DNA from 2 places in the Microbacterium saperdae genome. Region 1 is predicted to be linked to the other one. Evidence: predicted binding sites of a transcription regulator. Region 1 holds the regulator's gene; the other holds the start of a gene.

Region 1 (14,862 bases):
GGCGTGAAGGACGTGCGTCTGTCGAAGGTCGGCGACACGGTCACGACCGCGCGCAAGCCGGCGACCGATGCTCTTCCCGGCTACACGGACCCCAAGCCGATGGTGTTCTCCGGCCTGTACCCGATCGACGGCAGCGACTACGCGGAGTTGCGTGAGGCGCTCGACAAGCTCAAGCTGTCCGATGCCTCCCTCGTCTACGAGCCCGAGACGTCTGTCGCCCTCGGCTTCGGCTTCCGCTGTGGATTCCTGGGACTGCTGCACCTCGAGATCATCACCGAGCGGCTGGCGCGCGAGTTCGACCTCGACCTGATCACCACCGCGCCCAGTGTGATCTACGAGGTTCTGACCTCGGACACCGGCGAGACGGTCACCGTCACGAACCCCAGCGAGTACCCGGACGGCCGCATCGGCTCGGTCTCGGAGCCGATGGTGAAGGCCGCCATCCTGCTGCCCAAGGACTACGTGGGCACGGTCATGGAACTCTGCCAGTCGCGCCGGGGGACGTTGCTGGGCATGGAGTACTTCTCCGAGGAGCGCGTCGAGCTGCGCTACAACATCCCTCTCGGTGAGATCGTCTTCGACTTCTTTGACCAGCTGAAGTCGAAGACCCAGGGGTACGCGTCGCTCGACTACGAGCCGTCGGGCCAGCAGGAGGCCGACCTCGTGAAGGTCGACATCCTCCTCCAGGGCGAGAAGGTCGATGCTTTCAGCTCGATCGTCCACCGGGACAAGGCCTACAGCTACGGAACGATGATGGCGGAGCGGCTGCGCAAGCTGATTCCCCGGCAGCAGTTCGAGGTGCCGATCCAGGCCGCCATCGGTGCACGCATCATCGCTCGCGAGACGATCCGCGCGATCCGCAAGGACGTGCTCGCCAAGTGCTACGGCGGTGACATCACCCGAAAGCGCAAGCTCCTCGAGAAGCAGAAAGAGGGCAAGAAGCGCATGAAGATGGTGGGCCGCGTCGAGGTTCCCCAGGAGGCGTTCATCGCGGCGCTCTCCGGCGACGTCGACGGCAAGGACAAGAAGTAGGGATGCCATTCCCGGCGTATGAGCGGGGGACGACCCGTCATCCGCTCGATGCTGTCCCGGCGGGGCTGCGGCTCACCGAGCGATCCGTCGTGGTTCCGCCGAGAGCCCGCGACGCGGTCGCCGCGCTGGTGAGCTCGTGGGAGTTCAAGCGACGAGCAGGGTTCGAGGTCCCTGCGGACGCTCCCGCGGCTGATGGGGAGGGGATCCTCGCGAAGCGGATGTTCGGCATCCGGTTCGCCGAACCCGTGCGTGTGGTGTGGGCGGGGCGAGACGGTTTCGGCTACGAGACACGCCCGGGGCATCCGCTCTACGGCGAAGAGTCGTTCGTGCTGGATGCGGACGGGGTCTTCACCGCGCGGTCGCTCTCCTGCCCCTCGAACCTGTTCTGGCGCCTCGCGGCACCGGCTCTCCGTGTGCTGCAGCTCTCGGTGTCGCGCGCCTACATCCGCATCGTCCAGTCCGAGATCGCGACCGCTTCGCGCTGAGCCGTCGGGTGGCCGGCGGCGACGGCATGTGACCGCCGACGGCGCGTGGGGGTGTTCGCTCAGGTAACCCCCAGTAGGCTGGAACTCATGCGGCGCGGGACTTTCCGAGACGACACGGTGGACTATGCGGCCGTGGGTGCGACCCACGCGCCCGATCTGATGCAGTACCCGCCGGAGCGCAGTATCCCGGCGGAGGACTCCTGGCGGATCGGCAGTGGGGTCGAGCGTTTCCAGAGCGCCGGCGAATCGCTGCTCTCGTGGACCGCGCAACGTGCAGCAGGGCTCGGCGTCGAAGATGTGCGTCCCGCTCCCGGTCCCGCCTACGCAGGAGTGAGCTTCGATGCGGAGGGCAACCCGATCGCGCCGAGCAAGCGCGATGTCGAACCGCGCTACGACGCCGAGGGCATGCCGTTCGTGGGTCCGGGTATGACGCTGCACCTGCGCGGACGCGTCGGCGGTATGCGGGCGGACGCAGAGCTCCGGGTCATCTCGGTGACCGAGGAGACCCGCCGGATCGGGTTCGTGCTGGGCACGGTCGGCGGCTCTGTCGTCAGCGGCGAGGAGTCCTTCGACCTCGACTGGCGAGAGGACAATGACGAGGTCTGGTTCACCGTGCGCGCGTTCGACTCTCCGAACTCGTTGCTCTACCGCACCGTCCCGGCGCTCGTGAAGCGGCGCCGACGGGAACTCTTCGCTCGCTACCTCCGGGCGATCTCTCCGCTCTACGCGACCCCCCTCTGATGGCGGGACCGCTGCCCCTGGGAGATCCGGCACCGACCGACGGCCGCCTGCCCGACGATCTGCCGATCGACACCCACGTCCCGTTCTCGGCGTACCTGCACATCCCGTTCTGCCGTGTGCGCTGCGGCTACTGCGACTTCAACACCTACACGTCCAGCGAGCTGCGCGGCGCGAAGCAGGAGGACTACGCGACCACCCTCGAGACCGAGATCTCCCTCGCGCGACGAGTCCTCGGCGACGCCGGGGCGCTGCGCCCGATGGACACGGTCTTCTTCGGCGGCGGTACGCCGACACTCCTCCCGGCCGGAGACCTGGCCCGGATGCTCGACGCGGCGGTCTCGGCGTTCGGTCTCGCCGAGGGGGCGGAGGTCACGGTCGAGGCGAACCCCGACACGGTCACACCCCAGGTCGCGCGCACGCTCGCCGATGCCGGCGTCACCCGCCTCTCGGTCGGCATGCAGTCGGCGGTGCCGCACGTGCTGGCCGCTCTGGACCGCACGCACCGCCCCGAGAACGTCCGCACCGCTGTGGCGGCGGCCAAGGATGCCGGTCTCGCCGTGAGCGTCGACCTGATCTACGGTGCTCCGGGTGAGTCGCTCTCCGATTGGGAGGCGTCGCTCGACGCCGCTCTCGCGCTCGAGTCGGACCATATCTCGGCGTACGCGCTGATCATCGAGGACGGCACGAAGCTCGCCCGACAGATCAGGCGAGGTGAGGTTCCCACGCCGGACGACGATGTACAGGCCGACATGTACGAGCTCGCCGATGCGCGACTCGGATCGGCCGGATTCGACTGGTACGAGGTCAGCAACTGGGCGCGCAGCCCTGAGCAGCGCTCCCGTCACAATCTCGCGTACTGGCGGGGCAGCGACTGGTGGGGCTTCGGACCCGGTGCGCACAGCCACGTCGCCGGGCTGCGATGGTGGAATGTGAAACATCCCGCCGCATACGCGCAGCGTCTCGCCGCCGCAGAATCCCCGGCCGCGGGGACGGAGCGGCCGGACTCGCAGGCTCAGATGCTCGAACGCGTCCTCCTGCTCAGCCGGCTCGCCGAGGGCATCGCCATCGCGGACCTGCCGGAAGGCAACCGCACGCGGGTGGCCGGCCTCATCGCCGACGGCATGGTCGACGCGGCATCGGCGATCCGCGGGCGCGTGACGCTCACCCTGCGAGGACGGCTGCTCGCCGACGCCGTGGTGCGGGAGCTGACCGACTGACGCTCAGCGCGGCAGCAGGTCGAGACCCGCGGTCCGGCGTTGCGGTACGGTCGTGCTCTCGGTATCGAAGAGTCGCGTCGTGCGACCGGATCCGTACACGGGCCAGCCGGGGTCGCCCGTCGTGATGAACGAGACCCAGGCGGTGTTCATCTCGACCGCGAGACCCCGCGGCGCCTCCGGCCCTGCGAGCCGCTGCGCCTCGTCGTCATCGAGCTTGTCGAACACGAAGCCGAGCTCCAGGGCGTGCGCGGCACGCAGATCGCGCACCGGGCTCGGCCAGGCGAACTCGTAGACGTAGGTGGACGAGGGCTTCGCTCGGGCTACGAGGGTGAGTCCGCGGCGCAGGATCATGTCGGTCGCGAGCTGGCCGAACACTTCACCCGTGGATGCTCCGGGCCGCTCGTCGCGGTATGCCTTCACCGCACGACGGGAGATGCGCAGGGCGAGCGCGGCGACGAACAGCTTGACCTCGGTGATGCCGGCCACGGCCTCGGGCGGGAACCACAGCCGGTACTCATCGGTGTTGGTGCCGATCAGCAGGGGGGTTTCGATCGTCCCGAGCACCTCGTGCGGCGAACGCGGGAGGGTCTCCGGATCGATCGCGACCTGGAAGCCCGGTGCGCCGCCGAGCGGGGACGAGCCGGCGGACTGCTGCCGTCGGGTCTCGAGCAGCTGCTCGGGAGGGATCGCGGCGAAGGAGGCGCGATCGGCTCGGATCCCCAGACGCTTCGCCATCTGGGTGGTCACGCGCGCGGCTTTGGCGGGAGTCTGCGCCTCGAGGGGACCCGATTCGATGATGGCCCTGGCGATCAGCGCGCGGGAGTCGTCACGGGCGAGAAGCGCGGAGACGAGCGCCCCGCCGGCGGATTCGCCCATCACGGTGATCTGCGCGGCATCGCCCCCGAATGCGGCCACCTCGGCATGCACCCATTCGAGAGCCGTCGCGACGTCACGCAGCCCCAGGTTGCGCTGCGCGTCGTCGAGCACCGAGAAGCCCTCGGCCCCGAGGCGGTAGTTGATCGAGACGTACACGATGCCCGCGCGCGCGAACACCGCACCGTCGTACAGCGACAGCGCCGCAGTCCCGCGTTCCAGGGCACCGCCGTGGATCCAGAGCACGACGGGTGCGCGTTCCGCATCCGCCGGTGCCCAGACATTCGCCGTGAGGATGTCGTCGCCAGGGATGTGCACGGAGCCGAGCAGTTCTCCGATCGCGCCGGGGTAGGGGAGCTGCGGGGCGGTGGGGCCGAACTGGGTGGCGCTGCGGACGTCCTCCCACGGGACGACCGGCTGCGGGGCGCGGAACCGATTCTCGCCGAAAGGCGGCGCCGCATAGGGGATGCCGAGGAAGCGGTGGATCCCGTCGGCCGTCGATCCCTGGACGGTGCCGGCGCGGAGGGTGATCTGGGGATCAGGCGTCATGTTCGTCATCGTAGGTCACGTGTGATCCGATGCGACCCGGCGGGAAGCGTGGTGACGTCGCCGTTCCACTCGACGTGCGCCGGCACCGGTGTGTCGAGGACGAGGAGCTCGGGCTCGACGCGCAGCACGATGTCGCCGTGGGGCGTGGGGACGCGCGCCTCCGCCCATTCCAGGCCCTCCAGCTTCGGCGCGATGCGAGCAGTCCGGTAGCCCGGCTCGGCGGGGGTGACACCGAGGGTGTGCACGATGACGTCTCGCGCGACCGTCGCCGACCATCCATGGCAGTACGAGCCGCCTTCCCAGCACTCCCTGAGCGCCGTCGGACCGGAAGTGAGCAGTCGTGTCCAGTCCCGGTAGAGAGGTCGCAGCTCGCCGCCCAGCGCGGCCACGGCATCGTGCACCACCGCACGGAAGAACGGTTGGCCTCCCACGACCAGCGACTCCGTGTCCCAGTCGGGGGCGTCGCGCCGCCAGACGGGAGCGCCGGCGCTCGGGCCGAGGGAGTCCGCCCCGTGATCGGCGAGAGGACTGCGGGTGAACATGGCTTCCCGGTCGGTGAGGAGGGCCCGAATCGCATCGTGCCGCGTCGGGGGGACGAGTCCTGCCAGGAACGCGGTGGCGGCGACGTGTTCGCTGACGCTGCGACCACGGGTGCCGTCGGTGAGGATGTTGTCGCGATAGGCCTGTCGTCCGGCATCCCAGAACGCCTCGAAACCGACCTCGACCTCTGCCCACACCCGATCCGCCCACGCGGCTCTGCCCTCGTCTCCGAGCCATCGGGCGATGTCGGAGAACTGGCGCAGCGCACGTGCCCACAGCGCGGTGAGGGCGGCACTGGAGCCCTCGACCTGCACCGGGGACCAATCGATGAGCACCCACCCGGGGACTTCGGCCAGCCGCCCGTCGTGCAGGGAGGGGAGGAACCAGCGCAGGACGGATTCGACGGCGGGCAGCAGCGGCATGATCAGAGCAGGGTCGCCGGTGTACCGGTAGAGGTTGTGCACGCTGGCGACCCAGTGCAGAGACCAATCCGGGATGGTCGGGATGCGTGGTGAGGCGAAGTCGCCCGCCGCCGCCATGGGGAGGATGCCGTCGGGGCGGGGCCGTGCGAGCAACGCGGGGTTCCAGGCGGCGAGCGACCAGTCGGACGTCGCGACCAGGTCGACGCTCTGATGCACGATCGAGTCGCCGGTCCACGCGCGCTGCTCGCGGGTGGGGCAATCGATGTAGGCATCGACAGCGCTCAGATCCACCGTGCGCAACGAGACGTCGACGATCCGCTGGAGCTCTTCATCGCTGCACGCGAAGTGCGCGCCCTGGCGGGGGCGGTGTGCCTCGTGCACTTCCGCACGCACAAGGCGGGGTAGAGCGCCGGAAGCGGAGGTCGCACTGAGCACGAGGTAGCGCCCGCCCACGCTGTCGAAGGGTTCGAACACGGTCTTACCCTCCGCCAGCACGATCTGCAGCGGTGCGGCACTCTCGAACGCCGCAGGGCCGACGGCCTCCAGGAGGCCCCCGCGCACGATGTCTCCTGCCGCACCGGAGAACGTCAGTCGCAGGCGACCGCTCACGATACGTCCTGCATCGATCACGGTGACGGCACCGGCGGTGATGTCGGCGGAGAGCAGATCGACCAGCGTCGTCGTCGACTCGGCAGTGCGGGCCGATGTGCTGGGGGTGAGCGCAGCGCGGGGCAGGTCGACCAGGGTGCCGGTCGTCTGCGGCCGCCGCGAGGGCAGGAGTGCACCGTAGGGCTCCCCGCCGGGGGTGGTGCGCCCCCGCGGACCGATGACGGACTGCTCGCCGATCACGCGCGCCGGCAGCCACGATTGCACGTCGGCATCCAGGGCCATCCAGGTGGGATCGAACAGTCGTGCGTCGAACAGCTCGGCGGGCTGAGAGGCGAGGAGACCCTGAGGGTGAGCGACCGTCCAGGCTTCGCAATCGGTGACGAGCCAACGCGCGTCCGTCGCGACGACGACCTCGCCGTCGATCTCCAGTTCCGCGGCGAAGGCTCCGCCGCCCATCGTGTGAGACGGACGCGAAGGAGCCCACCACGGGTTCGCGTCGCCGTAGAAGCGAGCCATCACCGCGATCACGTTGCGACCGGGACGAAGCAGCGACGCGATGTCCCATTCGTCGTAGGTCAGCGAATCGGAATCATGACGGCCGGGCCCTGCGCCGACGCGCTCGCCGTTGATGAACACGATGTAGCGCGCGTCGGCGGTCGCGTAGAGGGCAGCGGTGCGGGGTACCGCTTCGAGTGAGAACTCCCGGCGCAGGAGGACGCGCTGGTCGAACTGGGTCGGATCGTGGGCGCCGATCGGTTCCGCCGGGCCGGGGGTGAGGAGTCCGGATCGCGTGCTCCAGATCCATTCTCCCTGCCAGCGGCGGGGAGCGCGTGCGGAGGGCCAGGTGGCGGTCATCGAGCGTCGTTCCTCTCGTTCAGGGCGGCGCGGGTCTCTGCCGCGACCGTGCGGGTGATGGGATAGGCGAGGAAGACCAGTCCGCCGATGACGACGAGTGCGGCAGGCACACCGCCCTGAGCCAGCGCGATGCCGGCGAGTGCCTCGGGGGTCTGCTCTGCGCCGGCGACGTAGCCCGAGAACGCGAGCACGTAGGCGATGAGCGCCCCTCCGATCCCGGCGCCGGCTTTCGCGGCGAAGGAGCCGATCGAGGCGAGCGTGCCTTCGGTGCGGAACCCGCCTTTGAGCTCGACGAAGTCGGTGAGCTCGGCGAGCATCGCGTAGTTCAGCGCCACCGCCCCACCGAAACCGAGTCCTGCCACGCCGAAGCAGACCAGATAGGAGGGGCCCTGCAGGCCGGGGAGGAGCAGGATCGAGCCGACGCCCAGTGCGGCGATCACGAGGCTGCTGAGGTAGACGGGCTTGAATCCGATGCGCTGCCCGAGCAGAGGGCCGGAGATGCTGCCGAGCATCATCGGCACGACCATCACCAGGGCGACCGCGCTGACCAGTCCCGCGCTTCCGGCGTAGTAGGTGAAGAAGAACGGGATGCCGGCCATCAGAGCGGCGTTGGCAGCGCTTGTTGCGAGCTTCGAGACGAGAAGCACGGGGACGGCCCGACTGGAGAGGAAGAGCGCCTTCGCATCCGAGAAGCGATAGGGCTCCGCCGTGGAGGGAGCCACCCGCTCACGCACCAGAAGTGCGCCCGTCGCGGTGAGAGCGAACGAGACGACGGCGATGATCACGACATAGACCTGCCAGCCGAGCGCGCCACCGCCGAGAAGGGCGACCACGGGCAGGGACACGCCGATCACGACGAGAGTCCCGATCAGGTAGGTCGTCCCCTTGATCGCGGCGAGTTGTCCGCGCGAACGGGGAGAGGCGCTCATCGCCGGGAGCAGCGCGTTCAAGGGGATGTCCATCAGATCGAACGCCAACCCCCAGATGAGGTACGTGATCCAGGCGGCGACCAGAGATGCGCCGACGAACCCGGGTGCGAGGAAGAGGGCGACGAAGGCCACGGCTCCGACCGCTCCTCCGATGAGCAGATAGCTGCGGAAGCGACCCCAGGAGGTACGCGGCAGATGATCGACGAGGTAACCCATGATGGGGTCGGTTGCGCCGTCGACCAGCCGCGCGACGAGCAGCAGTGTGCCCACCGCGGCGGCGTTGATGCCGACATGGTCGGTCAGGTAGATCAGCAGGAAGGAGCTGATCACCGTGCTCAGGATGATGTTGCCGAAGTTCGCGGCGAAGTAGCCGATCTTCTCGACGAGGCGCACATCGCTCTTCATCGCGGCGCGGGCGGAAACAGTGGTCATCATCGACCTTTCGGAGACGAGGGAAGCGTTCATTCATGTTCGATCACATCTCCCTCCTGTCAGTAGTGGTCTCCGTCCGGAGTATCGACGGCCTAAGTTGTGACACATGACAAACATCGAACCGACTCTCGGCGGAACGAGCGTGCGCGACATCGTGCTCGGGAATCGCGAGATCGTCGATCGGATCATCACCGCGATCGCCCCCACCAACCCGGAGCAGCACGGGACCGGTGACGCCTCCCAGGCCGCCGACATCCGATGGGCTGTGGAGCACAGCCTTCAGGCTGCCGCAGACTCGCTGACGGGGCGGCCGAACGACGACGAGTTGCTGCGCGCCTCCGCCGTGCGGCGATTCGAGGAAGGGTCGTCGTTCTCCTCCGTCATCGCGGCGTACCACCGCGGCGTCGCCGTCATCTGGGAGCAGTTGCGCGCACACGCGGGGCGAGAGGATGACGCGACTCTTGCCGAGTGCGCGCGACTGCTCTTCGTCCACCTGGAACGGATCACCTCCGCGCTCGCCGCAGACTTCGAACGCACCTGGACCGTTTCTCGGCTCGGCGAGAGAGACGCCCGCTTCGCGATCTTCACGGCACTCACCCAAGGTGGCGACGCCGAAGGCGAGGCGCACCGCTCGGGACGGACTCTGGCCTCGCGCTACGGCATCCTCGTCGTCCGGCTGCGGCGAGCGGAGGATTCATCTCCCGGTGATGTCATCGCCCGCCGGGAGACGCAACGGCTGCGATCGGCGATCGACTCCGTGGCCGGGGGCGAGGTTCTCGCCGTTCTCGGCGCCGCCGGCGGGACCGCACTCGTGCCCTTGCGTGACGGCGGCGACACGATCGAAGACCTGCGGCGTGCACTCCAGGCCGGTTTCGGGCGCAACTGCACCGGTGCGTGGGTGGAGGCAGGGATCTCAGAGATCGCCGACGCGCTGCACGTGGCGGAGGAACTGCTCGAGATCGCGCTCGCGATCCGCGGGGAAGGCGAGGTCCACACCCTCGACGACCTGCTCCTGGAGTATCAGAGTGCGCGCCCGGGACCGGGGAGAGCACTGCTCGCCCGACGCATCGACGGCGTCGGCGACGAACTCCTGCAGACGGTCGATGCGTATCTCGCGTCCGGAGGCGATCGGCGCTCGACGGCGGCTGCGCTGCACGTGCATCCCAACACCGTGGATTACCGACTCGGACGCGTCCTGACCCTCACCGGGATGGAGGCGACGACGCCGGAGGGGGCCGCGCAGCTCCGCGCCGCACGTGTCGCGAACCGCCTCGAGAGGGCGGCGCACGAGCGACTCGACGGGTGAGACGGGCGGAAAGCTCCGCGCACCGGTAGAATTGGCACTCTGAGTATCCGAGTGCCAGCGGAAGGGGAAGTCGATGGTCACAGAACGAGGACTCCAGGTTCTCCGCGCGATCGTGCAGGACTATGTCGAGACCCACGAACCCGTCGGCAGCCGCTCGATCGTCGACCGGCATTCGTTCGGCGTGTCCGCGGCCACGATCCGCAACGACATGGCGCTGCTCGAGGACGAGGAGCTGATCACGGCTCCGCACACCTCGTCCGGTCGGGTTCCGACCGACAAGGGCTACCGCGTCTTCGTCAACCACCTCGCCCAGCTCCGGCCCATGTCGGCGGCGCAGCGTTCGGCGATCGAGTCGTTCCTCGCCGAGCCCTCCGACCTCGACGACTTGATGGTGCGCACGGTGCGCGTGCTCACACAGCTCACCGGCCAGGTGGCTCTGGCCCAGTACCCGTCGTTCGCCCGCGCGCACCTCACGCACCTCGAACTCGTGGCCCTGGCGCCCAACAGGCTCCTGATCGTCCTCGTGACCGATGCCGGCGGTGTCTCGCAGCGGATGGCGCCGCTGCCGGTCGAACTCGATGAAGCGGACCTCGCTCTGCTTCGCGCTCGACTGTCGGCGCTGATCACCGGCCGTGCCGTCAGTGACGCAGCGGACCGCCTCCAGAACCTTCTCGCCACGGTGGACACACCCAACGATGCCGCACTGCGCACGCTCGCCGCGATCGTGATCGACGAGCTGGGCGAGTTCCGTCAAGAGAAGCTCGTCATGGCGGGTGCAGCGACGCTCGCCCGTCGGGAACAGGACTTCCGCGGCAGCATCCATCCGCTCCTCGAGGCCATCGAGGAGCAGGTGACCCTGCTGCGGCTGATGAGTGAGATGGTGACCGACGAGCACGGCCTCGCGGCCAGCATCGGCACCGAGAACGCGCCGTTCGGCCTCGGCGAGGCATCGATCGTTGCGAGCAACTATGCCGCCCCCAGCGGGATGGCTCGCGTCGGTGTGATGGGGCCGACGCGCATGGATTATCCGAGCAACCTCGCGGCAGCACGGGCGGTCGCCCGCTACCTGACGCGGATGCTCGATGAAGACGAGGCGAGCCGCTGACACGCGGCTCCCAGACGACAGACACACGCAGAAAGGCGATTGTGGCGGACCACTATGAGGTTCTCGGGGTGTCCCGAGACGCTTCCATCGACGAGATCAAGAAGGCGTACCGACGCCTGGCACGGCAGCTGCACCCGGACGTGAATCCGGGAGAGGATGCCGCGGAGAAGTTCAAGCTCGTCACCCACGCGTACGACGTTCTCAGCGACGACGAGTCGCGCCGTCGCTACGACATGGGCGGCGGAGACGGCGCGGCCGGGAACTTCGGAGGGTTCGGCGGCTTCGGCGACATCTTCGAGACGTTCTTCGGAGCCGCTCAGGGCGGCGGACGTGGCGGACGGCCGCGCTCGCGTCGTGAGCGCGGCCAGGACGCGCTCGTCCGTGTCACCCTCGACCTCGGTGACGTCGTGTTCGGCGCCCACCGTGACATCGACGTCGACACGGCTGTGCTGTGCGAGACGTGTCAGGGTTCCTGCTGCCAGGAGGGCACATCGCCGGTCACCTGCGACATCTGCGGCGGCTCCGGCCACGTGCAGCGCCAGGTGCGCAGCCTGCTCGGCAACGTCGTCACCTCGCAGCCCTGCGGCACGTGCGAGGGCTACGGCACCACGATCCCGTACCCGTGCGGAACCTGCGGTGGCCAGGGGCGGGTGCGCTCGCGCCGCACGGTGTCGCTCGACATCCCGGCCGGCGTCGAGACCGGCCTTCGCCTGCAGCTGCCCGGCTCGGGCGAGGTCGGCAAGGCCGGTGGCCCCAACGGCGACCTGTACGTCGAGGTCACGGTCAACCCGCACGCCGCGTTCAGCCGTGACGGCGACGATCTGCTCGCGACGCTCGAGGTCTCGATGACCGATGCGATCCTCGGTACCGAGACCGCGATCCAGGGTCTGGATGGCGAAGTCGACCTCGAAATCCGGCCCGGCGTGCAGTCCGGAGACGTGCTCACCATCAAAGGGCGCGGGATCACACCGCTCCGCGGCACGCAGCGCGGCGACCTCCGTGTGGGCGTGCAGGTCGTGACGCCGACGAAGCTCGACTCCGCGCAACGCGCGCTGATCGAGGACTTCGCCAAGAAGGCGAAGGCACCGGGCCCGCAGCTCGCCCAGTTCCAGCAGGGGCTGTTCTCCAAGCTGCGCGACCGGTTCCGCGGACAGCACTGACCCATGGCGCTGCACTTCCTGCTCGAATCGGCGTCGGATGCGGCCGTCGGAGACGTCGTCTCGTTGACCGGCGCCGAGGCGAAGCATGCCGCGGTCGTGCGGCGGTTGCGGGTCGGCGAGGCGATCACGATCGGCGACGGCAGGGGAGTCTGGCTCTCCGGTGTCGCCGAGGAGGTCTCTCCCGGGAAGGTCGACGTGCGGATCTCCGAGCGCACGGAGCAGGCCGCTCCTGCGCCACGCATCGTGCTCGTGCAGGCGCTGGCGAAGGGCGACCGCGATGAACTCGCTGTCCAGGCGGCGTGCGAACTGGGCGTCGACGAGATCGTGCCCTGGCAGGCGAGCCGCAGCGTCTCACGGTGGGAGGGCGCCAAGGCCGTGAAGGGCAGGGAGCGCTGGGCATCGATCGTGCGCGGGGCCGCGAAGCAGGCGCATCGTGCCTGGGTGCCCGACGTCGGTGCTCCCGTCACGACCGCGCAGCTCGCGCAGAGGGCGGCGACGCAACGCGTGCTGCTGTTGGATCCGACCGCGACCGGGCGACTGTCCGAGATCGTCGCCGACGGCCGTGACCTCGTGCTCGTCGTCGGCCCGGAGGGCGGTATCGCTCCCGAGGAGCTGACCCGTCTCACCGAGGCCGGTGCCGAGCGCGCGCTGCTCGGCGACACCGTGCTGCGTACGTCGACGGCCGGGCCTGCGGCGATCGCGGTGCTCTCGGTGGCGCTCGGTCGCTGGTGAGCGTCCCCCCGCGCCCGGTGCGCAGTGGTCAGTAGACTTGAAGCCATGACGGAACCCTCGATCTTCACGCGCATCCTGACCGGGGAGATCCCTGCCGAGATCATCGGCGAGACCGACCGGCTGTTCGCGTTGCGCGATATCGCGCCGCAGGCGCCGGTGCATCTGCTGGTGATCCCGAAGACCGCGGACTACCGCGACGTGACCGAACTCGCGGCCGGTGACCCCGGACTTCTCGCCGAACTGGTCGCGTTCGCGAAGGAGCTGGCGGCTCAGCACACTCCCGACGGCGACTTCCGTCTGGTCTTCAACACCGGTGCGAACGCCGGACAGACCGTTTTCCACGTCCACGCTCACATCCTGGGTGGCGGACTGACCGAGAAGAGCGTCGGTGCCTGACAACCACGAACCGGTCGAGCGCAGCCTGGGAGGGCGTGAGCCCGAGGCCGTCGAGAAGATCTACGCCGATGGCGTCGCCATGGTGCAGCTGCTCGGCCCGCAGGACCGCCTGCTCCGCATGCTCGAGAAGGAGCATCGCGACGTGCAGGTGCTCGTGCGGGGCAACGAGATCACGCTCAGCGGCGGCGTCGCGGAGGTCGCGAACGCGAAGAAGCTCGTCGATGAGCTGCTGGCGATGACGAAGGCCGGGCACGATCTGGCCCCGAGCGACGTGACGAACTCGGCGCGGCTGCTGCGCCGTGATGGCGGCCCGCGCCCGAGCGAGGTCCTGGGCGAGGCGATCCTCTCGACGCGGGGCAAGGTGATCCGTCCCAAGACGCTGGGTCAGAAGGAGTACGTCGACGCGATCGAGGAGAACACGATCGTGTTCGGCATCGGTCCCGCCGGTACCGGCAAGACCTACCTCGCGATGGCGAAGGCCGTGCAGGCACTGCAGCGCAAAGAGGTCAGCCGCATCATCCTGACGCGCCCGGCCGTCGAGGCGGGCGAGCGGCTGGGATTCCTGCCTGGCACGCTCACCGACAAGATCGACCCGTATCTGCGCCCGCTCTACGACGCGCTCAACGAGATGATGGACCCGGAGATCGTGCCGCGCCTGATGGCGTCGGGGACGATCGAGGTCGCCCCTCTCGCCTACATGCGCGGACGCACGCTCAACGACTCGTTCGTGGTGCTCGACGAAGCGCAGAACACCACTCCCGAGCAGATGAAGATGTTCCTGACGCGACTCGGCTTCGGCACGCGGATGGTGGTCACCGGCGACATCACACAGGTCGATCTGCCGCAGGGATCGTCGGGGCTGCGCCTCGTGACACGCGTGCTCGACGGCATCGACGACATCCATTTCTCCCGGCTCACGAGCGACGACGTCGTGCGCCACTCGCTCGTCGGACGCATCGTCGACGCGTACAGCGAGTACGACGAGAAACGCACAGCGCAGCGGTTCGAGCGCGAGCAGGCGGCGGAGTTCGCCAACCGTGCAGACCGCCGTGGCGCCCAACGACCTGGACCGCGCGATCGCGCGCCGAAACGAGGACTCTCATGATCGAGATCAACAACGAGTCGGCCATCGATGTCGACGAGACCGTGCTGCAGCGCCTGACCGACTACAACCTGGCGCAGCTGCACGTCAGCGCGGACGCTGAGGTCGCGATCGTGCTCGTCGACGAGGGCGCCATGGAGGCGCTCCATGTGCAGTGGATGGACGAGCCCGGTCCCACCGACGTGCTCAGCTTCCCGATGGACGAGTTGCGTCCCGGTACGGAGGATCGTCCGACGGCCCCCGGTCTGCTCGGCGACATCGTGCTGTGCCCGCAGGTCGCGGAGACGCAGGCGCAGGCCGCCAAGCACACGCTGATGGACGAGTTGATCCTGCTCACGACCCACGGGTTGCTGCACCTCCTCGGATTCGATCACGCC
Region 2 (14,862 bases), 1.3 Mb from region 1:
GAATCGCGGGTTGATCTCGAGCAGGACCGCGCGGCCCGACCGATCGCGTCGGAGCTGGACGTTGGCGACGCCGACGAGACCGATCGCCTGCGCGAGCGCCGCGGCCGTGTCCTCGAGCTCGGGGTCGCGTACGGTGCGCCCGGCGATTGCGACGCCCGAGTCCACCCGTGCGCGTGTGCGAGGCACCGCGGCGACGATGTTGCCCTCGGCATCCGCGATCACGTCGACCGAGTACTCCTCACCGGGGAGGAAGTCCTGCACGATGAGGCCCTCGTCCAGAGGGAGTGCCTCGAGCGCGGCTCGATTCGGCACCAGGCGCACGCCTCGACTGCCCGCGCCCTGACGCGGCTTCGCGAAGACCGGGAACTCCCATTCCACGCTCTCGGCATCGGGACCTGCGAGCACCGTGCGCGGCGCGAACCCCGTCGGCGCACAGCGCTCGGCGAGGGACAGCTTGTCGAGCGCCGTGTTCAGCGTCTCGGCGGACGGCGCCGCCAGCACGGCCGGCGCCAGCTCCTCGCGACGCGCGGCGACGGCCACGAGCTCGACGTCGACCGTCGAGATCACGAGGTCGAGCGAATCCTCTGCCACGAGTCGCGCGAGCGCAGGCACGAAGTCCGTGTCGCGCCCGGGCGGCACCAGCCGCCGCTGTTCTGCCGGCACCAGGTACAGGCCGCTCGCCCAGCCGTCCATGTCCGCCGCGAACACCGTGAGGTCGGCACGGCGCAGCAGAGACCTGATCACGGCGACTCCTGCCGGACCACCGGCCCCGGTCACCAGTACACGCTTCGTCATCAGCTCTCCCGTCGTGTGAGTTCGTGCGCTCCGACGAACTCGGCTGTCTCGCGGACGACCTCGAGCGGCTCGACGGCGATCCCCCCGCCGAAGCGGGACCAGTAGCGTGCGGTGGCGCTGACGAAGTCGGGGTTGAGGTAGTCACGGCTCGCCGTCTGCGACTGGAAGCACTCCAGCAGTCGCAGCTTCTGCGGAAGGTACTGGTCGATCCGCACGAACCGCGTCGGCCGGAAGTCGATCGTCGACGACGGGCTCTGATAGCACGCGACGGTGCCGACGCGACGGGTCGCGACGATCGTGGCCTCGCTCACCGCGCGGTGGTCCTGGTGACGGTCGTTCTGCGAGTGCGTGTAGACGATCGTCGGCTGGACCTCGCGCACGACGTCTTCGATGAGGCGGACGGTCGCACCGCCGCCGGAGATCTCGGTGTCGATCAGATCCTTGAGGAAGAGCCGCGCTCCGAGGATCTCCGCCGCGGCGAGGGATTCGTTCTGCCTGCTGTCCGCGTCTCCGCCGCGCGCCCCGCGAGAGAGGGTGAGGATCGTGACGTCGTCACCGGCCTGGGCGTGGGCCGCGAGGAGCCCGCCGACACCGATCTCGACGTCGTCGGGGTGCGCACCGATCGCGAGCACGATGTCCTTCGGCCTGCTCGCCTCTCGACGACGCCGGCCTTCCTCCACCAGACGTCCGACGGTCTCCACGAGACGCACGTTGTCGAGCGGTTTGGTGAGGAACTCGTCGGCCTGCGCGCGCAGCGCCGAGACGGCGTAGTCGACGGACACGTGCGCCGTCATCACCACCACCGGCACGGAGGGGATCAGGCGTCGCAACTCGGCGAGCAGTTCGAGACCGCTCAGCCCGGGCATCTCGATGTCGGTGATCACGAGGTCCGGGCGTACGGCGGCGACGCGTTCGATCGCGGCCTGGCCGTCGGCTGCGAGGTCGACGACACAGCCGGCGCGCCTCTCCAGCACGGTCTTCACGAGCAGGGCGACGTCCGGGTCGTCATCGACGACGAGAACGCGGGGTGCATCCTCAGGCATGTATTCAGCTCTCCTTGGGGAAATTCCCTGTCGGCGATGAAGCCGACGGCGAGCTCTCGATGCCCTTCAACATCGGGAGCTCAGAGGGAAAGTCGAGCGGGGTTGTGACTCGATTCTGGCATAGGCATGATCGCCCGCGACGCAGCGCTCCGTGCCGGCCTGCCCTCCGCCCGCAGCCGCGGAGCTCAGAGCGCGCGGCTGAGGCGGGACGGCAACCGGGCGGAGGGGCTCAGGATGCCGTGCGTGCGGCCCGCTTCTCCTGCTGGTAGACGCGGATGGCCTCGTACCGCTCCGCCGAGCGTGCCCGTCGCTTGGCCGCCTCGTCCTCGCGCTTCTTCGGCGGAGCCGTCGTCACGAGGCTGTCCACCAGCCGTCGCGTGGCCCGCGCGATCTCCTCGACCGCCTCGTCGAATGCGGCCTGGTTCGCCCGGGAGGGCTTGGTGGTCCCCGAGATCTTGCGCACGAACTGCAACGCGGCGTCGTGACACTCGTCGTCGGTCGCGGCGGGCTCGAAGTTGTTGAGCGGAACGATGTTGCGGCACATGCCTGACAGGGTAGGCCGATCAGGGCTCGATCCCAAGAGCGGTTCGGGTTCGAGCCCTGAATCGGACGCCGGTGCTGCTACTTCTTGTAGTTCGGCGCCTCGACGACGATCTGCACGTCGTGCGGGTGGGACTCCTTGAGCCCGGCCGAGGTGATGCGCACGAACTTGCCGCGCTGCTTGAGCTCCTCGATCGTGCGGGCGCCCACGTAGAACATCGACTGACGGAGCCCGCCGACGAGCTGGTAGGCGACGGCTCCGAGCGGACCACGGTACGGCACCTGTCCCTCGATGCCCTCGGGGATGAGCTTGTCATCGCTGGGTACGTCGGCCTGGAAGTAGCGGTCCTTGGAGTACGAGGTCTGCTTTCCGCGGGTCTGCATCGCGCCGAGCGAGCCCATTCCGCGGTACTGCTTGAACTGCTTGCCGGACTGGAAGACGATCTCGCCGGGCGACTCGTCGGTGCCGGCGAGGAGCGAGCCGAGCATGACCGCGTCGGCTCCGGCCACCAGAGCCTTGGCGATGTCGCCGGAGTACTGCAGACCGCCGTCGGCGATCACCGGGACGCCGGCGGGGCGTGCCGCGAGCGAGGCCTCGTAGACCGCCGTGACCTGGGGTACGCCGACGCCTGCGACGACACGGGTGGTGCAGATGGATCCGGGTCCGACGCCGACCTTCACGGCGTCGACGCCTGCGTCGATGAGCGCCTGAGCGCCCTCGCGCGTGGCGACGTTGCCGCCGATGACGTCGATGTGGGCGAACGACTCGTCCGCCTTCAGGCGACGGACGAGGTCGATGACGCCCTGGGACTGGCCGTTGGCGGTGTCGACCACGAGCACGTCGACGCCCGCGTCGCGCAGCGCCTCCGCGCGCTCCCAGGCATCGCCGAAGAAGCCGATCGCCGCACCGACGCGCAGGCGGCCCTGATCATCCTTGGTGGCGAGGGGGTACTTCTCGCTCTTGTCGAAGTCCTTGATCGTGATCAGGCCGGCGAGCTTGCCGTCGCCGTCGATCAGAGGCAGCTTCTCGACACGGTGCTTCGCGAACAGGGCGATGACCTCGCCGGCCGCGACGCCGACCGGAGCAGTGACGAGCCCCTCGGAGGTCATGACGTCCTTGACGAAGGTGGTCTGGCGCTCGAAGCCCGAGACGAAGCGCATGTCGCGGTTCGTGATGATGCCGACCAGCGTGCCGTCGCCGTTCACCACGGGAAGGCCCGAGATGCGGTACTTGGCGCACAGCGCGTCGACCTCTTCGACGGTCGCATCCTCGGTCGTCGTGATCGGGTCGGTGATCATGCCGGACTCGCTGCGCTTGACCCGGTCGACGTGAGCAGCCTGGTCGGCGATGGAGAGGTTGCGGTGCAGGATGCCGATGCCGCCCTCGCGCGCCATCGCGATCGCCATGCGCGACTCGGTGACCGTGTCCATCGCGCTCGAGAGCAGCGGCGTGGCGACGGAGATGCGTCGCGTGATCCGCGAGGACGTGTCCGCCTCGCTGGGGATCACGTCGGTGTGCCCGGGCAGCAACAGCACGTCATCGTACGTCAGTCCGACGAAACCGAAGGGATCGTGCTGTTCCATGGGGGCTCCTCCTGCGCTGGTCGCGCGAATCCGAGTGCGTGTGGGTCGGTCGACGTCGTCCGATACGGGTGCGAACCCGTATGAAGATTCTAAGCGAGACGCGCCCGAGAACATTCCCGATGTCGGGCGTCCCTCCACTCCCCCGGGGGTTATCTGTACTCGGTCCAGGGAGAGGTGTAGGTGATTCGGGAATCGCCCACTACGCTCAAATGCACCGTCCAGGTCTGCGATTCACACCCGATGCCGCAGACACAGCACTCACAGTGGAGGTTGCGTGGGACCCACAACATTCGCCGTGCAGAGAAGGCGCCCCTGGGTCGTCGCTTTCCTCGGCATCTTGATCGCTCTGTCCGCATTCCTGTTGCAACCTCCGGCCTCGGCATCCGCCGAGACGACGGACGACGGCCAGGAGGTCACGGAGTTCTACTTCGCCGGTGTCATCACCTTCGATGATGATCCCGTCGAAGGCGTCGTCATGACGATCGAGGGCAAGGGCTTCAAAGGCGAGACCGAGACGGACGCCGAGGGCAAGTGGCGACTGTACGTCCCCGAGAAGGAGAAGTACACCCTGACGGTCGACGAGTCGACCCTGCCGGACGGCGTGATCGTCGACGCGAGCCTGCTGCCTCCGGGTACGCAGCCGATCGCAGGGACGACGGCATCGTTCGAGGTCGAGTTCGGACTCACCGGGACCAAGATCATGAACCTGTTCCTCGGCGAGGGCGAACGGATCACGGTCTCCTTCATCGACCAGCTGCTGTCGCGACTGGTCGGCGGGCTCAACTTCGGCCTTCTCCTGGCCTTGGCGTCGATGGGCGCCGCTCTGATCTACGGCACCACCCGCCTGTCGAACTTCGCGCACGCCGAGATGGTCACCTGGGGCGGTCTGGTGGCTCTGGTCACGACGACGTTCTGGCACCTCCCGCTGTGGCTCGGCATCGCCGCGGCCGTGATCGGCGGCGGACTCTTCGGCTGGGCACTGGATGCCGGTCTCTGGCGTCCGCTGCGACGACGAGGGCTCGGGGTCGTGCAGCTGATGATCGTCAGCATCGGCCTGTCGCTCGCGCTGCGCTATGCCTTCCAGTTCATGATCGGCGGCGGCACGCGTCAGCTCCCGGGAGCCAGCCCCACGCCGATCCAGTTCGGGCCGATATCGCTCTCCTACATCGATCTGATCGCGATGGGCGTGAGCATCGTCGTGATCCTCGGAGTCGCCTTCTTCCTCACACGCACCCGGATCGGCAAGGCGACCCGCGCGATCTCTGACAACCCGCAGCTCGCAGCGGCATCCGGCATCGACGTCGACAAGGTCATCCGCTACGTCTGGATCCTCTCCGGCACCCTGGCGGCGATCTCCGGCATCCTGTGGGCCTACTTCCGCCCCGGTGTGAAGTGGGACATGGGCATGCAGATGCTGCTGCTGATCTTCGCGGCGATCACGCTGGGCGGTCTCGGCACCGCGTTCGGCGCGCTGGTCGGCTCGCTCATCGTCGGCATCGCCGTCGAGGTCTCGACGCTGTGGATCCCCTCCGACCTGAAGTACGCGAGTGCGCTGGTCGTGCTGATCGTGATCCTCCTCGTCAGACCACAAGGGCTTTTGGGACGTAGGGAAAGGTTGGGCTGATCACCATGGACTTCGGAAGCATCTTCTCCAACACCGCCGTCTACCTCTTCAGCCCGGTCACGCTGGCGTACGCGCTGGCCGCCACCGGTCTCGCCGTGCACTTCGGCTACGCCGGACTGCTCAACTTCGGTATGGCGGCCTTCATGGCGATCGGCGGCTACGGCTACGCGATCTCCGTGCTGAGCTTCGGCCTGCCGTGGTGGGTCGGCATGTTGATCGGCCTACTCGGCGGTGCCTTCTTCGCCGTGCTGCTCGGCATCCCGACGCTGCGACTGCGCGCGGACTACCTCGCCATCGCGACGATCGCCGCGGGCGAGATCGTCCGGCTGCTGTTCACGACCCAGGTCTTCGACGAGTTCACCAACTCCGCCGACGGGCTCGCCCAATACAACGGCGGTTTCCGCGACGCGAACCCGTTCCCTCCCGGCACCTACGGCTTCGGCCCGTGGACATACAGCGCCAACGACCTGTGGAATCGCGTGTTCGGCCTGATCGTGCTGCTCGTCGCGATCCTGCTGGTCTGGTCACTCATGCGCAGCCCGTGGGGCCGGGTGCTCAAGGGCATCCGCGAAGATGAGGATGCCGTGCGCTCGCTCGGCAAGAACGTCTTCGCCTACAAGATGCAGGCGCTCGTCGTCGGCGGTGTGATCGGTGCGGCCGGAGGAATCGTGTTCGTCCTCCCCTCGGCCGTCGTGCCGGGCAGCTACTCGACGTCGCTGACGTTCTTCCTGTGGACGGTCCTGCTCCTCGGCGGTGCCGCCACGGTGTTCGGCCCGACGCTGGGCGCGATCCTCTTCTGGGTCGTCTTCGCCTTCATGGCGAACCTGCTCCCGTCGATGGCGAAGGCAGGGCTCCTGCCGATGTCCGACAGCCAGGCATCGACGCTCGTCTTCATCTTCGTCGGCGTCGCCCTCATGCTGCTCGTGATCTTCCGCCCGCAGGGCATCCTCGGAGACAAGAGGGAGATGACCTTTGTCAAATGAACTGAGCCCCGAATCGGTCCCCGCATCCGTCGAGGGAGCGGCGACCGCCGCACCCACGACGGGGAGCATCCGTCGTCCGAAGACCACCGGGTTGACCAAGGGAGAGGTGAAGCCGGGCGTCGCCAAGGTCGATCCGATCCTCATCGCCGACGCCGTGCAGCGACGCTTCGGTGGTCTGACCGCCGTCGATGTCGATCATCTCGAGATCCCGCGCGGCGCGATCACGGCGCTGATCGGCCCGAACGGCGCCGGAAAGACGACCCTGTTCAACCTGCTCTGCGGCTTCGACAAGCCGAACAGCGGCACCTGGTCGTTCGACGGCACGAGCCTGTCCGGTGTGCCATCTTTCAAGGTCGCGCGCATGGGTCAGGTGCGCACCTTCCAGCTCACCAAGTCCCTGTCTCTGCTCACGGTGCTCGAGAACATGAAGCTCGGCGCTCCACATCAGCGCGGCGAGGGCTTCTGGTCGAGCCTGTTCCCCCTCCTCTGGCGCGCACAGGACACCGAGATCGAGGGGAAGGCGCGCGAGCTGCTCGCCCGCTTCAAACTGGATGCCAAGGAGAAGGACTTCGCGGCATCGCTGTCGGGCGGACAGCGCAAGCTCCTCGAGATGGCGCGCGCACTGATGAGCGATCCGACCCTCGTGATGCTCGATGAGCCGATGGCCGGCGTCAACCCGGCCCTGACGCAGTCGCTCCTCGATCACATCCTCGACCTCAAGGGCCTGGGGATGACTGTGCTCTTCGTCGAGCACGACATGCACATGGTCCGCCACATCGCGGACTGGGTGGTCGTGATGGCGGAGGGTCGCGTCGTCGCCGAAGGACCGCCCGATCAGGTCATGGAGGACCCGGCAGTCATCGACGCGTACCTCGGCGCACACCAGGACGTCGACCTCGGTGCCGTCACCGGCCGCATCCCCGTGATCGAGAACGATGCCGCCCGACGACTCCGCGAGAAGATCGAAGCAGAGGCGGAGGCGGAGCTCGAAGCGACGAGCGCCTCGGAGCACGATGAGAAGGGCAAGGCATGAGTGCGGAAACACCGGTACCCGCAGCCGATGACATCGTCGTCGAGCTGAAGGACGTCCACGCGGGATACCTGCCCGGCGTGAACATCCTCAACGGAGCGAATCTGATCGCCCGTCAGGGCGAGCTGATCGGCATCATCGGTCCGAACGGTGCCGGCAAGTCGACGCTGCTGAAGTCGATCTTCGGTCTGGTGAACGTGCGCAGCGGCGACATCACCGTGAAGGGCGAGAGCATCCTCGGTCTCAAGGCCGACAAGCTGGTCAAGCGGGGGGTCGCCTTCGTGCCACAGACCAACAACGTCTTCCCGTCGCTCTCCATCGAGGAGAACCTGCAGATGGGGCTCTACCAGAACCCCAAGATCTACACCGAGCGCCTCGAATTCGTCACAGGGATCTTCGCGGAGCTCGGCAAGCGTCTCAAGCAGCGTGCGGGTTCGCTGTCGGGTGGCGAGCGGCAGATGGTCGCGATGTCGAGGGCGCTCATGATGGATCCGTCGGTGCTGCTCCTGGACGAACCTTCCGCCGGCCTCTCCCCCGTGCGACAGGATGACGCATTCATCCGCGTCTCCGACATCAACAAGGCTGGTGTCACGACGATCATGGTCGAGCAGAACGCACGGCGCTGTCTGCAGATCTGCGATCGCGGCTATGTCCTCGACCAGGGCAAGGATGCTTACGAGGGCACGGGACGCGATCTCCTGAACGACCCCAAGGTGATCGGGCTGTACCTCGGCACGCTGGGCACGGACGCCGCCTGACACGACGAGAGGGGGGTGGATGCCACGGCATCCACCCCCCTCTTCGTCTGTTCGTGCCTCGGAGCTGGCACCTCATGCCGGAACTCGAGCATCTGGACGACAACGCGTGCCGAGTCCGCCCGACACCAGGTGCACGACGAAGGCCCCGGATGCAGCATCCGAGGCCTTCGAGTGTGATCAGCTCCTGCGAGCGGACCGGGTGATCAGTTGGTGCGGGCGATCAGGTTGTCCGCGCCGTACTTGTAGATGCCGATCGTGGCACCCTGCGGGTCGCCGTTCTCATCGAACGTGACCTCGCCGGAGTATCCGTCGTAGTCGGCCGTGCCACCGTCGTTGATGATCTTGGCGCAGTCTGCGAAGCTCGTGCACTTCTCGCCCTCGCCGGAACCGCCCGAGATCTCCTGCATCTTGGCCGCGATGTCCGCGCCCTCGGTCGAGCCGGCAGCGAGCGAAGCCAGGGCGACCAGCACGACGGCGTCGTATGCCTCAGCCGCGTACGTGAAGTCCTTGACCTCGGCGTTGCCCTCACCCGTCCAGTACGTCTGGAGACGGTCGGTGAAGTCGTCCTCGAGCACGGGACCCGCCTTGGTTCCCTGCGCGCCCTCGAGAGAGACCGGGATCTCGTCGCCGTAGTCGGACAGGTTTCCGTCGACCATGTAGAACTTGTCGGCCGAGATGCCGGCGTTCACCAGCAACGGTGCGATGGTCTTGAACTGGTCGAACGAGACGATCGCGACGGCGTCAGGGTTCTGCGCCTTGATGGTCTCGACCTGTGCGTCGAACTGCGCGTCGCCGACGTTGAACGACGCATCGGCGACGACCTCGCCACCAGTGCCCTCGAACGTGGTCTTGATGGCGTCGAACAGGCCGGTGCCGTAGGCGTCGTTCTGGTAGATGATGCCGAGCGTCTTGGCGCCGTCCTCGGCGATCAGGTTGCCGAGCACTTCGCCCTGCAGCAGATCGCTGGGGGCGGTGCGGAAGTACAGTCCGTCATCGTCCCACGTGGTGAAGTCGGGCGACGTGTTCGAGGCCGAGATCTGGAGGATCCCCGCGCTCACGTTGCCGTCGAGGATCAGCTTGGAGACACCGGATGCGGCGGCTCCGACGATCGCGGAGACACCAGCGCCCTGGAGCTTGGTGATCGACGTCTCGTATGCCTTGGTGTCGGTGTCGCCCTCGTCCTCGGCGGTCAGCTCGATCGTGACGCCGGCCTTCGCGTCGTTGACCTCCTGTACGGCGAGGCCCACACCGGACTCCATGGGCGGTCCGAGGAATGCCAGCGAACCCGTCTGCGGCAGCAGCGAGCCGAGCTTGAGGGTGAGGTCGGCGGCCGGCTTCTCGCCACCCGTTCCCTCATCGGACGGTGTGCTGCTACAACCAGCGACGACGACGGCGGATGCGCTGAGCAGCGCGATCCCTGCGAAGACCTTCGCGGTACGCGAACCCTTCAATGCGTTCATTGATGCTCCCTTGCGTAACTGAACGTGGATCGAGACCACGGTCGGGTGCTCTAACCCTAGGGCGTGAGACGCGCGCTGAGGGGTCGCAAGTATCTCGGTGCGTTAACGATCCGACACCGGGTTCCGCCCGCTCCGTGCCTGCGATCAGACGAGCTCGGCCTGCGCGATCCGACGGCTGCGGCGGGCGGCGAGCAGCAGGTCGATGACGAAGACCGTGATCGCGATCCAGACGATGATGAACCCTGCCCAGCGCTCCGGCGGCATCGGCTCGTGGAGTACCGCGACACCGATGAGGAACTGCATCACCGGGGTGATGAACTGGATCATGCCGATCACGGTCAGGTTGACACGACGGGTGCCCGCCGCGAAGAGGAGCAGCGGGACCGCGGTGGCGACGCCGGCCAACGCGAGCAGGACGGCGTGCCATCCGCCCTGGGTGCCCATCGTCAGGCCGGCGGGCGTCTGCGCCACGATGATCAATTGCACGATCGCGATCGGGATCAGCCAGAACGACTCGAGCGTCAGCCCGCTGACCGCATCGACCGCGGGGCCGATCTTCTTCTTGATGAGGCCGTAGATGCCGAAGGACGCCGTCAGTGAGAGCGCGATCCAGGGGAAGGAGCCGTGGGCGACCATGATCACGACGACCGCGACCGCCGCGATCGCGATGGCAGCCCACTGCAGGCGTCGGATGCGCTCCTTGAGCACGAACACTCCGAGCAGCACCGTGGTGATCGGGTTGATGAAGTAGCCGAGGCTGGTCTCGACGACGTTTCCGGTCAACGTGCCGATGAGGAAGACCTGCCAGTTGACGTAGATCAGGAGCCCCGCCAGCGCGGTCCAGCCCAGGAGCTTCGGCTGGCGGATGATGGCGCGGAACGCACCCCACCCGCGCATGACCGTGAGCAGGAGAAGACAGAAGACGAAGGAGAGCAGCACGCGCCACGCGACGACCTCCCACGGCCCTGTGGGCAGCAGGAGGAGGAAGTAGAGAGGAAGGACTCCCCAGAGGAGGTACGCGGCACCGGCGAATCCGACACCGGCCGTCTGCGTCGCGCGGTTCGTCGTATCGGGGGTCACCGCACAACCCTATGCCCGCCGCGACGGCCGCCGTCGCGAGGGGCCGCCGGCGCGAGGACTTTGGCAGGAAACGGATGCTGCCTGGCCGGGGGCGTTCTACCGCGCGCCCGGGAACGCAGAAGGGGCCCGAGTGCCGTAGCACCCGAGCCCCTTCGAGGAACGCTGGTTCAGCGAACGACGACCGCGAGGACGTCGCGGGCCGACAGGACGAGGAACTCGTCTGCGCCGAACTTCACCTCGGTGCCGCCGTACTTGCTGTAGAGCACGCGGTCGCCCACGGCGACGTCGAGCGGAACACGGTTGCCGTTGTCGTCGATGCGACCGGGGCCGACCGCCACGACCTCGCCCTCCTGGGGCTTCTCCTTGGCGGTGTCGGGGATGACCAGGCCACTCGCGGTGGTCTGCTCGGCCTCGACCTGCTTGATGACGATGCGGTCCTCGAGCGGCTTGATGGAAACCGACACGGTCTACCTCTTCTTTCTTGACGCTGACACGAAAGACTTGTTCGCACTCTCAACCCGAGAGTGCTAATCCAGTCTAGGCGCTCCGCTGGCACTCATGCAATGCGAGTGCCAATCGGAGTCGTGCACCGCACGCGATCAGCAGTGCCCGCGGCCTAGGCTGGGGACGTGGAGATGTCCGAGCTGCAAGCCCTGTTGACCCCCGACGGCCTGGAGCTGCTCGACGGGCTCGGCCCGATCGAGTCCACCGCGGAGGTGGCGCGCGCAGTGTCGCGGCTGCGCGCCGCCGGCCACTCCCCCGACCTGGTCTCGGCCGTCGTCGGACAGGCGCACCTGCGTACGAAGGCGACCGCGAAGTTCGGCGCGTTCGCGGCACGGATGCTGTTCACCCGCGCCGGACTCGAGCAGGCCACCCGGCTCGGTGTCGCGGTGCGTCATGCCCAGCGCATGCGCCGCGCCGGCATCACGAGTGTCGCCGACCTCGGGTGCGGCATCGGCGGCGATGCGCTGGCCTTCGCCGGCGCCGGACTCGATGTGCTCGCCGTGGACGCCGACGAGGTCACGGCCGCGATCGCAGCGTACAACCTCGCGCCGTTCGGTCCGGTCGACGGCGAAGGAACCGGGGCCGTCGTGCGACACAGCACCGCCGAGGAAGCCGACCTGTCTACCAGCGGCGCGGTGTGGATGGATCCCGCTCGACGCACCTCGGGGCACAGCGAGACCCGTCGCGTCTCGGCCGACGACTACTCACCCTCTTTGGACTGGGCTTTCGACCTCGCCGCGCGCGTTCCGACCGGGATCAAGCTGGGACCGGCGCATGACCGCGATGCGCTCCCCGACGACGCCGAAGCACAGTGGGTGAGTGCGGACGGCAGCGTGGTGGAACTCGTCGTCTGGACGGGTGCCCTGGCACGATCCGGCGTGCGCCGCGCGGCCCTGGTGATGCGCGGCGACAAGTCGCACGAGCTGACGGCGGGAGCCGACGCAGAGGACGCATCGACCCGCGAGCTCGGCGCGTTCCTCCACGAGCCCGACGGCGCGGTGATCCGCGCTCGACTGATCGGCGACGTGGCGCGGAGCCTCGATGCCGGCATGCTCGACCCGCGGATCGCCTATCTCACCTCCGATGCCGCGGTCACCAGTCCGTTCGTGCAGACATTCCGCGTGCGCGAGACCATGGCCGCGAATCCGAAGGCGATCAGTGCGGTGCTGAAGTCCGAAGGCATCGGCACGCTCGAGATCAAGAAGCGCGGCGTCGACATCGACCCCGCGGCGTTCCGCAAGAAGCTCACTCTGCGCGGCGACCGCAGCGCCACCCTGATCCTCGCCCGGATCGGCGACCAGCGCCGAGCCATCCTCGCCGACCGGGTGCCGCCTGCTGCGTAGAACCGCCGCTCAGCCCTTCGAGTCGGTGGACGGCGGGACGACCTCGATCGGGTCGCCGTACTCGCCGCCGAGCTCGAGCCGTGAACCGTCGAGTCGCATCTCACCGTCCGTGGACACCGAGATCGATTCGGGATCGTGGATGATCGTGAGGTACGGCGTCTGACTCGGCGTGTACTCGACTTCCAGGCTCCAGATCGCGGACGCGTCGAGCTCCCCACCCGGCACGACCTCGTCGTCTGACACGTACACGGCGATGCCGTCGGAGAGTGCATCCTCGTTCGGACGGCACGTCGATCGGCCCTCCGCGCCATCGACGATGAGACAGGTCTCCGAGCCGTTGCCGTTCCACCGGTCGATGAGCCACACCGGTCGCTCGCGGAAGTACCCGACGACGGCGAGGTTCATGGCCTCGTCTCCGTCCATCAGCTCCTGGGCCCGCGCGCGCTCCGCACCGGCGAACTGCTCGAGCACGCCGTAGGACTGATCCCACCGCTGGATGCTGACGAGCGGCACACCCGCGGTGGAGTACATCAGGTAGGCCATGACCCCGGTCGGCGCCTCGTCCCCCTCACCGGGGACCATCGTCATCGCGGAAAGACTGAAGGTCGTCAGGTCGTCGAAGGGCTGGCAGTTCTCGCCGGATTGCTTCGCCACGTCGAGCACGAGGCAGATGTCGGCGCCGTCGCTCTTCGTGCCGTACCAGACCAGCGCGTCGTCATCCTGGCCGACGGCGCGCACCGAGCCCTCGTCGTACCCGCCCTTCTCGTATAGTTCGAGTTTGCGCTGCTGCTGGGCCTCGGTCAGCGGGATGTCGTCACCGCGGCTGCCGAACAACGCCCACCCCGCGCCGATGCCGATCGCCAGCAGCAGAACGGCGGCGACGGTGATCACTCCCCCGTGTCCGCGCAGCAGTGCGCGGAGGCGGGCGACGCCTCCGGGTGCGTCGGCGGCGGTGTCGCCGCCATCGTCGGAGGGCGTCGCGGAGCCGCCCTCATCAGAAACCGTGGCCCATCCCGCAGCAGCGTCCGGGCCGGGACCCCCGGCATCCACCGCGACGGTCCCCCGGTCAGCGGGAGGACGCTCCGGCGCGAGAGGTGCGACCGGGAGCACGGGCACCGACGCGACGGACGCCGCCGACACCGACGCGACCACCGCGCGCTCCAGTTCCCGCAGTCGTCGCGCCTCCGCATCCGTCAGGCCGCCGTCGCGACCGTAGGCCTTCCGCTGCAGCTCACGCAGCTCCGCCTGCTCACTCTTCGACGACACCATGCTCGAACGCACCCTCTCGAGTGATCACCAGGTTGGTGCCGTGATTCGAGGTGAACTGCCATTCGACGCGCGTCGACTGCGCCGTCGCCGCATCGACGTGCTCGACCCAGAGCCCCTCGCCGGCCGCGGGATCCGCACAGCGGATGTCCGCGACGCCCGCAGTCATGCCGTAGATCAGGCACTGCGTCGACTCCTCTGTGCGCACCGCCGTCCAGATCGGGATCTCGTCGTCGTAGCCGACCACCCAGACCGTGCGCGCATCGAATCCCTGGGCGACCAGCGTCTCGGCGAAGCGCGCCTCCTCGTCGTTCGCATACGAGCTCGTCATCGCTTCGGGGTCGTACTCGTAGCTGTCCGAGACCACCGCGGGCTCGCCGGCAGCGGTGAGGATCATCTGCGCCGTGACCTCCGTCTGCCCCTCACCCCGCTCGACCATCAGGGTGCCGTAGAGCCCGCTGTCGCGCACGACCGTGCTGGTGTCGCACTCCGAGGTCGTGTGAGCGCCGTCCCCCAGCACGAGGCAGGTGAGGCTTCCGTCCTTCTTCGTCGCGATCCAGAGCACCACGCCCGCCTCGACGGCGACGGCGCGCAGCGAACCCTGGTCATACGTCGCCTCACCCATGATCTCGCGCTGCCACTCCTGTTGAGCGGGTGTGAGTGCCACCGCTTCGGCTCCTCCTCGCCCGAACAGGACCCCGCCGAGGCCGATGCCGATGCCGAGCACGACGGCGACGCCGATCAGCATCGGACGCCAGCGTTCACGCAGCAGGACCGGGAAGGACGCCGTCCTCGCACCGTGCGCGCCGGAGTCGACGGTCTCGGCGGTCGCTGCGGCAGCGGTCGGCTCCG

The links. The regulator HrcA, encoded in region 1, represses chaperone genes, less so after heat shock. The targets are predictions, from matches to a motif close to TTNGCACTCGNNNNNNNCGAGTGCNAA.
Region 2: the regulator HrcA is predicted to act here: its motif matches at 11,447-11,473, upstream of groES (co-chaperone GroES).

What each region holds. Positions count from the first base shown of each region.
Region 1 is NZ_VFOX01000001.1:1,562,011-1,576,872, forward strand. Features, by position in the region: gene lepA (translation elongation factor 4) at 1-1,032, shown strand, start outside; gene FB560_RS07360 (DUF1990 family protein) at 1,035-1,517, shown strand; gene FB560_RS07365 (DUF1990 family protein) at 1,605-2,258, shown strand; gene hemW (radical SAM family heme chaperone HemW) at 2,258-3,475, shown strand; gene FB560_RS07375 (carboxylesterase/lipase family protein) at 3,479-4,897, opposite strand; gene FB560_RS07380 (alpha-L-rhamnosidase-related protein) at 4,903-7,323, opposite strand; gene FB560_RS07385 (MFS transporter) at 7,320-8,684, opposite strand; gene FB560_RS07390 (PucR family transcriptional regulator) at 8,791-9,990, shown strand; gene hrcA (heat-inducible transcriptional repressor HrcA) at 10,064-11,095, shown strand; gene dnaJ (molecular chaperone DnaJ) at 11,137-12,255, shown strand; gene FB560_RS07405 (16S rRNA (uracil(1498)-N(3))-methyltransferase) at 12,259-12,987, shown strand; gene FB560_RS07410 (histidine triad nucleotide-binding protein) at 13,033-13,383, shown strand; gene FB560_RS07415 (PhoH family protein) at 13,463-14,488, shown strand; gene ybeY (rRNA maturation RNase YbeY) at 14,485-14,862, shown strand, end outside.
Region 2 is NZ_VFOX01000001.1:2,902,813-2,917,674, forward strand. Features, by position in the region: gene FB560_RS13705 (ATP-grasp domain-containing protein) at 1-795, opposite strand, end outside; gene FB560_RS13710 (response regulator) at 795-1,838, opposite strand; gene FB560_RS13715 (DUF2277 domain-containing protein) at 2,068-2,382, opposite strand; gene guaB (IMP dehydrogenase) at 2,460-3,962, opposite strand; gene FB560_RS13725 (branched-chain amino acid ABC transporter permease) at 4,237-5,586, shown strand; gene FB560_RS13730 (branched-chain amino acid ABC transporter permease) at 5,592-6,569, shown strand; gene FB560_RS13735 (ABC transporter ATP-binding protein) at 6,637-7,602, shown strand; gene FB560_RS13740 (ABC transporter ATP-binding protein) at 7,599-8,357, shown strand; gene FB560_RS13745 (ABC transporter substrate-binding protein) at 8,561-9,817, opposite strand; gene rarD (EamA family transporter RarD) at 9,962-10,897, opposite strand; gene groES (co-chaperone GroES) at 11,065-11,361, opposite strand; gene FB560_RS13760 (class I SAM-dependent methyltransferase) at 11,527-12,744, shown strand; gene FB560_RS13765 (hypothetical protein) at 12,754-14,013, opposite strand; gene FB560_RS13770 (hypothetical protein) at 13,994-14,862, opposite strand, start outside.